One region of the Shewanella sp. FJAT-52076 genome, then DNA from elsewhere that is predicted to be linked to it. Evidence: predicted binding sites of a transcription regulator. Region 1 holds the regulator's gene; each other region holds the start of a gene.

Region 1 (4,412 bases):
CGCCGGGCAGGCCCATACCATTGGGTTGGTGGCAGGCGGCGCAGCTGGCCATGTACACCTTTTCACCCTGCGCCATCAGTTCTTCCATGGAAAGGGTTTGGTTCAATGCCGCAGCGGCTTGGGCAGCGGCGTTGCTTGCCAGTTGCTTCTGGTTTTCAACCCAGGCGTCAAACTCTGCTTCGGGCAATACCTCAACCACTATGGGCATAAAACCGTGGTCTTTACCGCACAATTCGGCACATTGGCCGCGGTAAATGCCGGGTTTATCTATCCGGGTCCAGGCCTCGTTGATAAAGCCCGGATTGGCATCTTTTTTTACGGCAAATGCAGGCACCCACCAGGAGTGAATAACATCGTCGGAAGTCATCAAAAAGCGAACCTTACGGTTGGTGGGCAGCACCAGATGCTTATCCACTTCCAGCAAGTAGTGATCGCCTTTTGCTTCGGCGCCTTCGATTTGACTTCTGGGGGTCGCCAGGATGCTGTAAAAGCCGAAGTCGTGGTCGAAGTAATCGTAATGCCACTTCCATTGGGAGCCGGTGACCTTGATGGTCAAGTCGGCGTTGGAGGGATCTTCCATGGCGATGAGGGTCTTGGTTGCCGGAATAGCCATGGCAATCAGGATCAGAAAGGGCACCAGAGTCCACGCGATTTCGACCTTGGTACTTTCGTGAAATTGGGCGGCAACGGCCCCTTTGGATTTGCGGTGGTTTATCATGGCGTAAATCATGGCGCCAAAAACCACTACCCCTATGGCACAGCAGATGTACAGGATAGTCATGTGCAGGCCATAGACCCTGCCACTTATCTCAGTAACACCTTGTGTCATGTTGAGCGGCATATCAGCCGCAAGGATGGGCGGGGCCATAAAAGCCGCCGCGAAACAATACAACCATTGCTTCACAAGACATCTCCTCTGTCAATTGCATCAAGCAACTACAAAGAAGAGTCACACAGTAAGTCTCTGCTCTATGCAAACTCTTCGGTTCCCACAAAAAGCAACGATGACTTCAAAGTGCGTTGGCGGTTGGTATCTTATTTAATGAATTACAGCTTTGTTCACCACACTTGCACCTACAGCTGAATATATCGGTCAAATACACAATATCCATGGCGCAAGCCTCAGATACTGCGACGACATAATCGCCCGGATATAACAAACAAATCGTTGTTAACCTGAACTACATTACTTGCAGTTTAAATATTGATCAAGATCACTTTATTTTCTAATTATCTGAAAAAATTATCGAAAAAAAGCCCCGATAACGGGGCTCAAAGGGATGAAGAGATGATCAGTGCAGTGGAGAGGCACTGCGAAGGGTGTGACTTAACTCGGGCCTAACTGCAAAAGCGCTGGCCTGTGAGTGAGCATTTACATTTTCAAAAATGACACCCAATGCCACGGCATTTTTGGCTACCAATGCCAATCTGCGTTTATCTCTTGGATCCAGTTCGTTGGTCCAGCACAGCACGGCGCTTGAGGTACCGTTGGTTAGGGCTTTTTCCATCGCCCATAGGGTTTCAACTTCGTCTTTGGCATGTACCAGCAGCACACGGTCCATGCGCACACCAGCCTGTGCCAGAGTGGATTTAAGTCCGATGTTGGGTGGGCTGATAAGCACTATCCATCGGCCCTCAAGACTGAGGCGTGCGAGCTCTGGGGCGAGCTGCTGTATCTCCTGGCGCCCCTGGGATTGAGTGCTTTGGGTGATCACCTGAGATGCGGGGCAAACATCTTTGGCGGCGGAATCTGTCCACAAGCCGGGATGACGGGGTGCGTTACCAATCAGCTTGTTCATAGCCAGTCTCCATTACGGATAACGCCCACGGCCAAGCCTTCGATAGTCAGACTTTGGCTGGCAAGATCCACTCTGATAGGGGCGAACGCCTCGTTTTCTGCGTGTAAGAACACCACATTGCCTTGTTTCTCGAAGCGTTTTACCGTGACATCGTCTTCCACCCGGGCAACGACAACCTGGCCGTTTCGTGCCTGGTTCATCTTGTGCACTGCCAGCAGGTCTCCGTCGAGAATGCCTATGTCTTTCATACTGTCGCCGCGAACGCGCAGCAGAAAATCGGCATGGGGGCGGAACATGGCAGGATCGACCTGATAATACTGCTCCACATGCTCCTGGGCGAGAATGGGCTCACCGGCAGCCACCTGACCTATCAAGGGCAGCCCCGGGTCTGGCTGATCTTCCAGCTCATCACCCGCCAGTCTGATACCTCGCGAGGTGCCGGGCATAATCTCAATGCAGCCTTTTTTGGCAAGCGCTTTAAGATGCTCCTCGGCGGCATTGGCACTTTTAAAGCCGAGTCTGGATGCAATTTCTGCCCGTGTTGGGGGCATGCCGGTTTCGGCGATGTTGCGTTTGATTAGGTCCAGGATCTCGGCCTGGCGAGGCGTCAGCGGTCTCATGGTCATCCCTGTTTTTCTATACAGTTACTGTTAGTATATACAGTATTTTAGTCAGCGCAAGTATTAACCATTTTTCAGATTATTGGCTAATGGCTGCGGCTGTCTGATATTCTATTGCGCTATTGATTAAAGCCAGGTTCCCAATATCAGCATGTCAGCACACGAGTCTTTTTGGTTTAAGTCTTTGCGTTGGATCCAGAAGCAGTTGGTACACACCATTGTGGTACCTCAGGATCCCTTCGCCGATTTGAATCTCGATCCCTCCCGCCCCTTGGTTTACGTCATGAAAACCGAGTCAGTGAGCGATATTGCTGCGCTCCATGAGGTGACCGGCAAGTTGGGGTTACCCAGCCCATATCAGATGCTGGAAGTCGATGGGATCAAGACCCCACGGGTCGTGTGTCTGGAGGGCAGAAAGCCGCTGTTTGGCAAACGTGACAGCAATGAGCCTTTTTTGCAGACTTTCCAGCAACTGCTGGCATTGCACCGTCAGCAGCAAGAGCTGGATATACAGCTGGTGCCTGTAAGTCTTTACTGGGGGCGAACCCCGGGTAAAGAAGATGACACTATGCGTGCAGCAGTGCTTGAGCGGGAAGATCCGACCTGGCTGCGTAAATGTTTGATGATTTTATTCCTGGGTCGCCATAACTTCGTGCAGTTTTCCCGTGCCGTGTCACTTCGTCATATGGCCGATGAACATGGCACAGATAAGCGCATTGCCCACAAGCTTGCCCGGGTGGCGAGAGTTCATTTCCGCCGTCAGCGTAAAGTGATGACAGGGCCTGTGTTGCCCAATCGTCAGGCCATGTTTCATGCGCTGCTGAAATCCGACAACTTGAAAAAAGCGATTGCCGAAGAAGCCGCCAGCAAAAAAATCTCTGAAGAAAAGGCCCGTGAAACCGCCATTCAATATCTGGATGAGATTGCAGCCGATTACTCCGATAGTCTGGTGCGCATCGCCGAGCGCTTCCTCACCTGGCTGTGGAACAAGCTCTATAAAGGCATCAGCATCAAGGGCGCCGAACAGATTCGCCAGTTGCACCATGACGGCCATGAGATTGTGTATGTGCCTTGCCACCGGTCGCACATGGATTATTTGCTGCTGTCTTACATCCTTTATTACGAAGGCATGGTGCCGCCCCATATCGCTGCCGGGATTAACCTGAATTTCTGGCCCGCCGGCCCCATGTTCCGCCGTGGCGGCGCCTTCTTTATCCGCCGCAGCTTTAACGGCAACAAGCTTTACACCGCAGTATTCCGCGAATATCTGGATCAGCTTTTCGCCAAGGGATACTCGGTGGAGTACTTTACCGAAGGTGGCCGCTCCCGCACCGGCCGTCTGCTGGCACCCAAAACCGGCATGCTGGCCATGACATTGTCTTCGGTTATCCGCGGAATTGAGCGACCTGTGACCCTGGTGCCCGTGTATTTGGGTTACGACCATGTGATGGAAGTGGCTACCTATCACAAAGAGCTGTCGGGTAAGAAAAAAGAAAAGGAATCCGTATGGCAGGTTTTTGGTGCCATACGCAAGCTGGGTAACTTTGGCCGTGGCTATGTGAACTTTGGCCAGCCCATCACCCTGCAGAACTTTTTGACCGAAAAAGTCCCCAATTGGCGTGAAGAAGTGGGTGAAGATCCAGAGCAAAAACCGTCCTGGCTGACCCCTGTGGTGAATGCGCTCGCCAATCGGGTAATGACCCGCATCAATGATGCCGCAGCCGCCAGTTCTGTCACGCTTTCCAGCATGGTGTTGCTGGCCTCGGAGCAAAATGCGCTGGAGCGCAACCAGCTGGAGCGCCAGATTGATTTGTACCTGAGTCTGCTCAAATCCGTGCCTTATACCTCGTACGCATCAGTGACCGAGGGCAGTGGCAAGGAACTGGTCGATCGCGGTATTGAGCTGAACAAGCTGACCGAAACCAAGGATGACCTGGGTACCATCATTTCCATCGATGATAGCCTTGCGATTTCCATGACCTATTACCGTAAC
Region 2 (4,412 bases), 110 kb from region 1:
CATCCGGCCGTGCACCAGACCTATGCCAAGCTCCGGCAAGGCCTCTTTCAGGCCCTCGGCGGTGTCTTCGGCGGCCTGACATTCGAGTACTTCCGACTCTTCAATCAGGGTGCACACCCAATAGGCCTGACGCTTGTCCTGCAAGGCGGCCTGACGCACCCGTTCAATCACATCCAGCCGGCGGGTGTCGGGAATGGCAACCGTGGTGACGGGCGTTCGCCCCGGCGGCAGCTCATCAATAATCGAGGTGTCGAGATCCGCATAGGCGGTCATCGCCAATGTGCGTGGGATGGGGGTGGCGGTCATGATCAGCTGATGGGGGAAAAAGCCCTGCTGAATGCCTTTTTCACGCAGCCCCAGGCGCTGGTGTACGCCAAAGCGGTGCTGCTCGTCGATGATGGTCAGGGCGAGGCGGGAAAAGCTCACCTGCTCCTGAAAAATGGCGTGAGTGCCCACTATCATCTGCGCAGCCCCTGAGGCGATATCTTCCAGCGTTTGGGCGCGGGCCTTGCCTTTAAGCTTGCCGGCCAGCCAACCGACTTTAAGCCCCAGCGGCTCAAACCAGCGGGCAAAGTTGGCGGCGTGTTGCTCGGCCAGGAGTTCTGTGGGTGCCATCAAGGCGACCTGACAGCCATTTTCGATGGCCGCCAGCGCCGACAACGCCGCGACCAGGGTTTTGCCCGAGCCCACGTCACCCTGCACCAGGCGCATCATGGGGGTAGCTTTGGCCATGTCGGCATGGATCTCTGCAACTACCCGTGACTGGGCATTGGTTGGGGCAAATGGCAGGCTATCAAGAAAGCGGGGGATAAGCTGACCTGTGGCGGCTAGCGGCTCGGCGGCGTCCTGATTGCTGCGCTCGCGGATTTTCAGCATGCTTAAGTTGTGGGCCAGCAACTCTTCCTGCACCAGCCGCTGCTGCGCCGGGTGCTGGCCTTGCTCCAACTGCCACAATTCGGCATCCGCCGGGGGCCGGTGCAGGGTGCGCACGGCATCGGCCAGGCTTAAACGGTTGGGCTGCAACGACTCCGGCAGCAGCTCCGGCAGCCCGCCTTCTTCCAATTGCTCCAGCGCCTGCTCTGTGAGCCTTATCCAACTGGCTTGCTTCAGGCCTTCGGTGGTGGGGTAGATGGGCGTCAGGGTGTCGGCCAGGCTCGGCGACTCGCTAGGCGCAGTAAGCTTGTATTCCGGATGGATAATTTCCAGCTGATGCTTACCGGTGCGGATTTCCCCAAAGGCGCGGATCATCATCCCCGGCTGCAAGCCATTCTTTTGCGCCATGGAAAAATTGAAAAAACGTAAGGTCAGGCCGCCGCTGGCATCGCGCACGTTGCAGGTGAGCATGCGCTTGCGACCATTGACGATTTGGCTGGAAATGACTTCGGCTTCGACGGTGGCAGTGGTGCCTGGGATCAGCTCGTTGATGGCATAGATGCGGGTTCTGTCTTCGTAACGCAGCGGCAGATGAAACAGTAAATCCTGGACGGTATTAACCCCCAGTTTACTGAGTTTTTCTGCCACCCGGGCGGCCACGCCCTTGAGTTCGGTTACGGGAACAAGATCCAGTCTTTGCAATGCCTTGGCACCGGATTACTGTGAATTTATACATATACTAACAGAGAATCTTTTCGGAGCAACTTAGAGCAAACTGCTTCACTGCGGCGCCTCGAGCCACTTGCCCTCGGTTATCTGGGCAGAGCCAGGAAGTGCCTGGCAACGAGTCCCCTGCGCCTGGTCACATCAGCGCCAAAGGGTACTCCGCCAATGGGTGAGTTTGCGTGGTTAAGCAATGCCTTGCTGCAGGACTTTATTCATTGTTCCAGTAATGAAAAAGAGCCCTAAGGCCCTTCTTTCATGTAGGCAACACTTACTGAAACAGATCGTCAGCCGTGGTTTCCGGTGCCGTGGTGTCGTCTTCGGCGATTGCGGAATTGGCGTAATCTGTTGGCACTGTGCCTGCGGCAAAGTATTCAAATCCGCTGGTGTAATCGGTACGGCGGCTCAGCTTGCCCGAGCTGTAATCGATACGGGCAGAGACAATGCCTGCAGGGACCGGCATGGGTTTTTCTGGCGTGTCAGCAAGGGCCATAAACATAAATTCGTTCCAGGCTGGACCTGCGGTTTTCGCGCCCGCTTCCGCCCCGGAAATCTGGTCTTTGGCGCCGTTTGCGTTCCAGGCAGTACGGCCAAGCTCGCGGCCATGGTCGTCAAAGCCCACCCAAACCGTGGTCACCAAATCAGGATTAAAGCCACTGAACCAGGTATCGCGTGACTCGTTGGTGGTACCCGTTTTACCTGCAATATCATGGCGTTTCAGCAAACGAGCGGCGCGCCATGCGGTACCATTCCAACCAGTGCCCTTACTGAAGTCTCCGCCACCCCAAATCACGCTCTTGAGCGCTTCGGTGATAAGGAAGGCATTTTGCTCGGATATCACCCGATTTGCGTAACGGGCAGCGGGATCGCCACATTGAGTTGAAGTACCTGTTTCGATTGTTGCATCCAGCATGGCTGGCGGCACAGAGGCTTCGGTGATCGCCGTATCCTCAGGCATCTCTTCCGGTACTGGTGCTTCGCAAGCCAATGCTGGCTGAGTCTTTTCGATCAGGTTGCCGGTGGCAGACTCGACTCTGTCGATAAAGAAAGGTTCAACCAGGTAACCGCCGTTGGAGAACACGCTAAAGGCCCTGACAACCTGCAGCGGCGTGACTGAAGGAGAGCCCAGTGCCAGTGATTCATTGCGTGGCAAATCATTGGGGTCAAATCCAAAACGGGTCAACAGCTCAACAGTTGCATCTATGCCTGAGTAGCGGAGTGCTCGGACCGCCATCACGTTAATCGACTGCGCCAGCCCTACCCGCAGACGGGTGGGACCCGTGTAAGTGTCCGGCGAATTTTTGGGACGCCAGGCCGTGCCTTGGCTCAGGTCAGGTTTGTTGATGGGGGCATTGTTGATAAGCGTTGCCAGGGTATAGCCTTTTTCCAAGGTGGCGGCGTAGATAAACGGCTTGATGTTAGAGCCAAGCTGGCGTTTGGCCTGTGTGACCCGGTTGAACTGGCTCTGACTGAAGCTGTAACCACCCACCAGGGCGCGGATAGCACCATTGTGGGGATCGAGTGACACTATGGCACTGGATACTTCCGGCACCTGGGATAATTGCCAGTCTTCGCCATTGTGGCGGATCCATACACGCTCGCCGGCCATCAGCACATCGGTGGCCGTTTTGGGTGCAGCACCCTGACGGGTGTCACTGATAAATTTGCGCGCCCACTGAATGCCTTGCCATGGCAGGGTGACAGTTTCGCCGTTGTTTCGCAGGACAGTGGCCTGTTGCTCCTGCACATTGATGACGGCTGCGGGTTCCAATTCCTGCACAGATGCGACTTTTTGGAGGGCACTGACAATGGTATCTGTTGCGGGTGCCTCTTCTTTCCAAAGCACCTCAGCTGCGCCACGATAGCCATGGCGCTCGTCATAGGCGTATATGTTGTTACGCAGCGCTTTTTGGGCTTTTAGTTGTAGTTCAGAATCTACCGTGGTGTATACGCTATAACCGCCAGTATAGGCCTCTTCTTCACCATACTTTTGAATCATGTAGTCCCGTGCCATTTCCGAGACATAAGGTACATACAGGTCTATCTCCGCGCCATGATAAGAGGCGGTGTTGGGTTCGGATATGGCCAGCTGGTATTCGCTGTCGTTGATATAGCCCACTTCGCGCATCCGCATCAACACAATATTACGGCGATTGAGCGCTCGTTCGGCGGAGGTAATGGGGTTCAGTGTTGATGGAGCCTTGGGGAGACCGGCAATCACCGCCATTTCGGCGAGTGACAAATCTTTCAAATCTTTGCCATAGTAAACCTGCGCCGCTGCACCCACACCATAAGCACGCTGACCCAAATAGATGCGGTTTACATAAAGCTCGAGGATTTCATCTTTTGTGAGCAATTCCTCAATGTGAAAAGAAATAAAGATTTCTTTTACTTTGCGGATAATAGTCTTGTCTCTGGTAAGAAAGAAGTTACGCGCCACCTGTTGGGTGATGGTACTGGCGCCCTGTTTTTTCTCTCCGGTAGCAGCAAGCACAAAGGCGGCACGAATGATGCCAATGGGGTCTATCCCCTGATGTTCGTAAAAACGTGCATCCTCGGTGGCCAAAAAGGCCTGCAACAATGGCTTGGGTACGTCTTCAAGTTTCATTGGAATACGACGTTTTTCGCCGTATTGAGAGATAAGCTTGCCGTCCTGGCTGTATATCTTCAGCGGTGTTTGCAGCTGAACCGTTTTAAGGGTCGTAACATCAGGCAGGTCAGGTAAAACATAAAAATATGCCGCAATAATAGCGCCTACTCCGAGTAAGGCTAAACTAAAGAGGGCAATGAGAATACGTTTTAGCCACTTCACCAGA
Region 3 (4,412 bases), 1.5 Mb from region 1:
GGAAGGAGTCCCGACTGGTGCCCGAATTCGGGGTTGTGATCCAGTGGTTCTTCCACTATCTGGAAAACACCTCAAGCTTCGTACCCAAAATATAAAAATTAGCTAAACAACAGAACATCTTAAAAGAGGACACTCTCCCATGTGTGGTATCGTCGGAATAGTTGGCCATTCCTCGGTTAATCAGACCATCTATGACGCACTGACAGTGCTTCAACACCGTGGTCAGGATGCAGCCGGGATAGTCACGGTAGACAATGACGCGTTCAGGCTCCGTAAGGCTAACGGACTGGTGCGTGATGTGTTTGAACCCAAACACATGCAGCGCCTGCAGGGTAACGCCGGTATCGGCCATGTGCGTTATCCCACCGCCGGGAGCTCCAGCTCCTCAGAAGCCCAGCCGTTTTACGTTAACTCGCCTTTTGGTATTTCTCTGGCCCACAACGGCAACCTGACCAACACTCAGGATCTGTCGGCTCGCCTCAAGCAGCAGCGTCGCCACGTGAACACCACATCGGATTCTGAAGTGCTGCTGAACCTGCTTGCCGATGAGCTGCAGCAGGTGCAGAGCGCCCATCTGAGCGCCGATCAGGTGTTTGATGCCGTGGCCAAGGTGCACGCCCAAACACGTGGTGCTTACGCGGTAGTGGCTATGATTGTTGGTGAAGGTCTGGTGGCCTTCCGTGACCCCAACGGCATCCGCCCGTTGGTGCTCGGTAAAAATGAAACTGCGACCGGCACAGAGTACATGGTGGCCTCAGAGAGTGTGGCCCTGGATGCCGTGGGTTTTGAAGTCATCCGCGATGTTGCGCCGGGCGAAGCCGTATACGTCACCCTCGACGGCCAGCTGTTTACCCGTCAGTGCGCCGAAGCACCGCTGTATTCTCCCTGTATTTTCGAATTCGTTTACTTTGCCCGTCCAGACTCCACCATCGACAAGGTGTCTGTCTACGCCAGCCGTGTAAACATGGGCGCCAAACTGGGTGAGAAAATCAAGAAAGAATGGTATGACAACGACATCGATGTGGTTATCCCCATTCCTGAGACCTCCTGTGATATCGCACTGGAAATTGCCCGTGTGATGGACCTGCCTTACCGTCAGGGCTTTGTAAAGAACCGCTATATTGGCCGTACCTTTATCATGCCTGGTCAGCAAGAGCGTAAGAAGTCAGTACGCCGCAAGCTTAACGCCATCAACACCGAGTTCAAGGGTAAAAATGTGCTCCTGGTGGACGACTCCATCGTGCGTGGTACCACGTCTGAGCAGATCATCGAAATGGCCCGCGAAGCCGGTGCCAAGAAGGTGTATTTTGCCTCGGCCGCACCTGAAATTCGTTTCCCCAACGTGTACGGCATCGATATGCCCACCTCCAATGAGCTGATCGCCCACGGACGTGATGCGGATGAAATTGCCAAGCTGATTGGTGCCGACGGTATCATCTTCCAGGATCTGACTGATCTGGTTGAAGCCGTGCGCATGGAAAACCCTGAGATCAAGCGCTTTGAAACATCGGTATTTGACGGTGATTACATCACCGGCGATGTGACTCAGGCGTACCTCGACCACCTCACTCAGCTGAGAAACGATGATGCCAAGGCAAATCGTAACAGCGACGTGGGCACGAATCTCGAGCTGCACAACGTGTGTCACCCATAATCAGTCACGCCCGGGTGGCTAGCTAGCAGATTTCGGTGAATCAAAACCAGCACTCAGGTGCTGGTTTTTGTTTTTGGGGAATTAATAATTCATACCCACAGGGCCTTGGCAAAACACAGCAGCCAAATGGCAAATAGGCTGGTCATACCCAGCTGCGTCAAGGGCGTGGCCCGCAGATAGTTTACCCCAATCGCGCATAGCGGCAGCATGACCCATGGCAGGTGAGCCGGAGGAAGGCACAGTGCTAATCCAAGGGTTAACAGGGCTGCATATAACAGCCATTGATGGCGAGTAATTGAGACTGAACTTTGCATAGTCAAATCCGGGATGGAGGATATTGGTCATTTGAACTTTGATGAGAATTATTCTCAACTAAATTTACACTGGATCAGGGTAAATCTGACCCTGGCGTTAAGTCGCCGGGATTGCGCGTTGCGTCCGCAGGGGATTTTCGCTACATTTACTGTAAATTCATCCAGTACTTTAAGTTCGAATAGCCTGCCATGATCCTCTATATCGCCGAAAAACCCAGCCTCGGCCGCGCCATTGCCGAAGTGTTGCCCAAACCCCATAAAAAGGGGGATGGCTACATCGAGTTGGGCAACGGCGATTGTGTCACTTGGTGTATCGGCCATTTACTGGAGCAGGCCGAACCTGACGCGTATTCTCCCGAATACAAGCAGTGGCAGCTTGCCCATTTGCCCATCATTCCAGACGAGTGGAAACTCATTCCCCGAAGTTCGGCCAAAAGTCAGCTGGCAGTGGTAAAACGTCTGATTAAGCAGGCATCTTCTCTGGTTCATGCAGGGGACCCGGATCGCGAAGGACAGCTCCTGGTGGATGAAGTGATTTCCCATGCCAAGGTTTCTGCGTCTAAACTGGCATCCACCCAGCGTTTATTGATTTCAGATTTGAACCCCGACGCGGTGCGCCGCGCACTGGGACAGCTTCGCAGCAATAAGGAATTTGTGCCGCTTGCCACATCGGCCTTGGCGCGTAGCCGCGCCGACTGGCTCTATGGCCTCAATATGACCCGGGCTTATACGCTTCAGGGGCGAAAGGTGGGGTATGCCGGTGTCTTGTCCGTTGGTCGGGTGCAAACCCCATTGTTGGGCCTGGTGGTGCGCCGGGATCTGGAAATTGAGCATTTTGAGCCCAAAGACCACTACGAGGTGCTTGCTCACGTCACCACAGACAAGGGCGAGTCTTTTTGCGCCAAGTGGCAACCCAGCGAGGCTTGTCAGCCATACATGGATGAAGAAGGGCGGGTGCTTTCACGCCGCCTTGCAGAAACCGTGGTTAACCGCATTGGCGGTAAGCCTGCACTGGTTGAGCATGTCAGCCATAAAGACAAGAAGCAGGCGCCGCCTTTGCTGTATAGCCTCTCGGCGCTGCAAATTGATTGTGCCAAACGCTTTGGTATGAGTGCCAAAGAGGTGCTGGATACGGCCCAGAGCCTGTATGAGCGTCACAAGCTGATTACCTATCCCCGCTCAGACAGCCGTCATTTGCCTAAAGAGCAGCTCTCATTGGTGCCCGATGTGGTGGCAGCTATAAGCACCAACGCTCCTGAGCTGTTGGAGGGGGCGCCGCCACCCAATTTGCAGCTGGTGTCCAAAGCCTGGGATGACAGCAAGGTGGACGCCCACCACGCCATAGTGCCAACGGGTAAACGTGCGGCGCTGTCGCAGCTTAACCAGCGGGAGCGCCAGCTTTATTTGCACATTGCACGGCAATATTTGGCGCAGTTTTATCCCCATCGCCTTCTGGCAGATACCGAGATACAGCTCATTATCGAAGGCGGCAGCTTTATCGCCAAAGCGTCGGTTGAGAGAGCCGCAGGTTGGCGGGTGTTGTTTCAGGGACGCAATACCGAACAGGACGAGGGAAGAGAGCTACTAGAGACTGATGCCAGCCAAAAGACGCCCCTGCCAGCCCTGAATAAGGGCGATATAGCCCAGTGCAGCCATGGTGAGTTATTGGCAAAGCAAACCCAGCCCCCCAAACACTTTACTGATGCGACCCTGCTCAGTGCCATGACAGGCATTGCCCGTTATGTGAGTTCACCGGACATCAAACGCATATTGAAGGACACGGATGGCCTTGGCACCGAAGCGACCCGGGCCGGGATTATCGAACTCCTCTTTAAACGTGGCTTTTTGGTGCGTCAGGGTAAAAGCATCGTGGCATCCCAAGCCGGGCGGGGCCTAATTGCCAGCTTGCCTGAGGTGGCCACCACAGCGGATATGACCGCCCTGTGGGAGCGTCAGCTCAGTGATATCTGCCAACGTCAGCTGTCCTATAAAGGCTTTATGGCACCACTGGTGTCGGAACTTGAAAAGTTGATTGAGCAGGCCGCTGCCAGTTTGCCCACCGCGCTGGCCGGCGTGACGGCGACAGGGGCCAAACGCGCTTTTAAAGGCAGAGCTGGCAAGGGCAAAGGGCGTGCGCCCGGGTCACGTGCTGGCAGAGGTCGAAAAAGCCGTGCAAGCCAAAAAGGAAAGGCTACAACCTGAAAGCCCAGGCAACGCCAGCCAGATAGCCGATGTGAACTGAAGAACCCAAGAGACGATGTTGAGTGTACGCTGGGATTCATAGCGCATTCACTTCGGTATGAAGCTGGGCAAGACGTAATCTGAGTGGGGATAAGAATCCAATAGGCTTTCAACACCTAATCCCGAAAGGCACTTTCTGCACTTTCTGGACTTTCTGCAGTTTCCGCGCTTTCAGCTCTTGCTCTCACAGTACAGTTCAATGG

What was found. Region 1 encodes LexA, which represses DNA repair genes until DNA is damaged. Its sites were predicted from a motif close to TACTGTATNNNNATACAGTA; they were not measured.
Region 2: a site for LexA is predicted at 1,592-1,611, ahead of recG (ATP-dependent DNA helicase RecG). Genes of this name have one in related genera too.
Region 3: a site for LexA is predicted at 2,116-2,135, ahead of K0H79_RS11115 (DNA topoisomerase III). Genes of this name have one in related genera too.

The regions. Positions count from the first base shown of each region.
Region 1 is NZ_CP080415.1:4,095,179-4,099,590, reverse strand. It holds gene coxB (cytochrome c oxidase subunit II) at 1-904, opposite strand, end outside; gene K0H79_RS18155 (cell division inhibitor SulA) at 1,293-1,799, opposite strand; gene lexA (transcriptional repressor LexA) at 1,796-2,419, opposite strand; gene plsB (glycerol-3-phosphate 1-O-acyltransferase PlsB) at 2,571-4,412, shown strand, end outside.
Region 2 is NZ_CP080415.1:3,984,954-3,989,365, reverse strand. It holds gene recG (ATP-dependent DNA helicase RecG) at 1-1,575, opposite strand, end outside; gene K0H79_RS17605 (penicillin-binding protein 1A) at 1,868-4,408, opposite strand.
Region 3 is NZ_CP080415.1:2,557,971-2,562,382, reverse strand. It holds gene K0H79_RS11125 (CvpA family protein) at 1-95, shown strand, start outside; gene purF (amidophosphoribosyltransferase) at 140-1,654, shown strand; gene K0H79_RS11115 (DNA topoisomerase III) at 2,158-4,170, shown strand.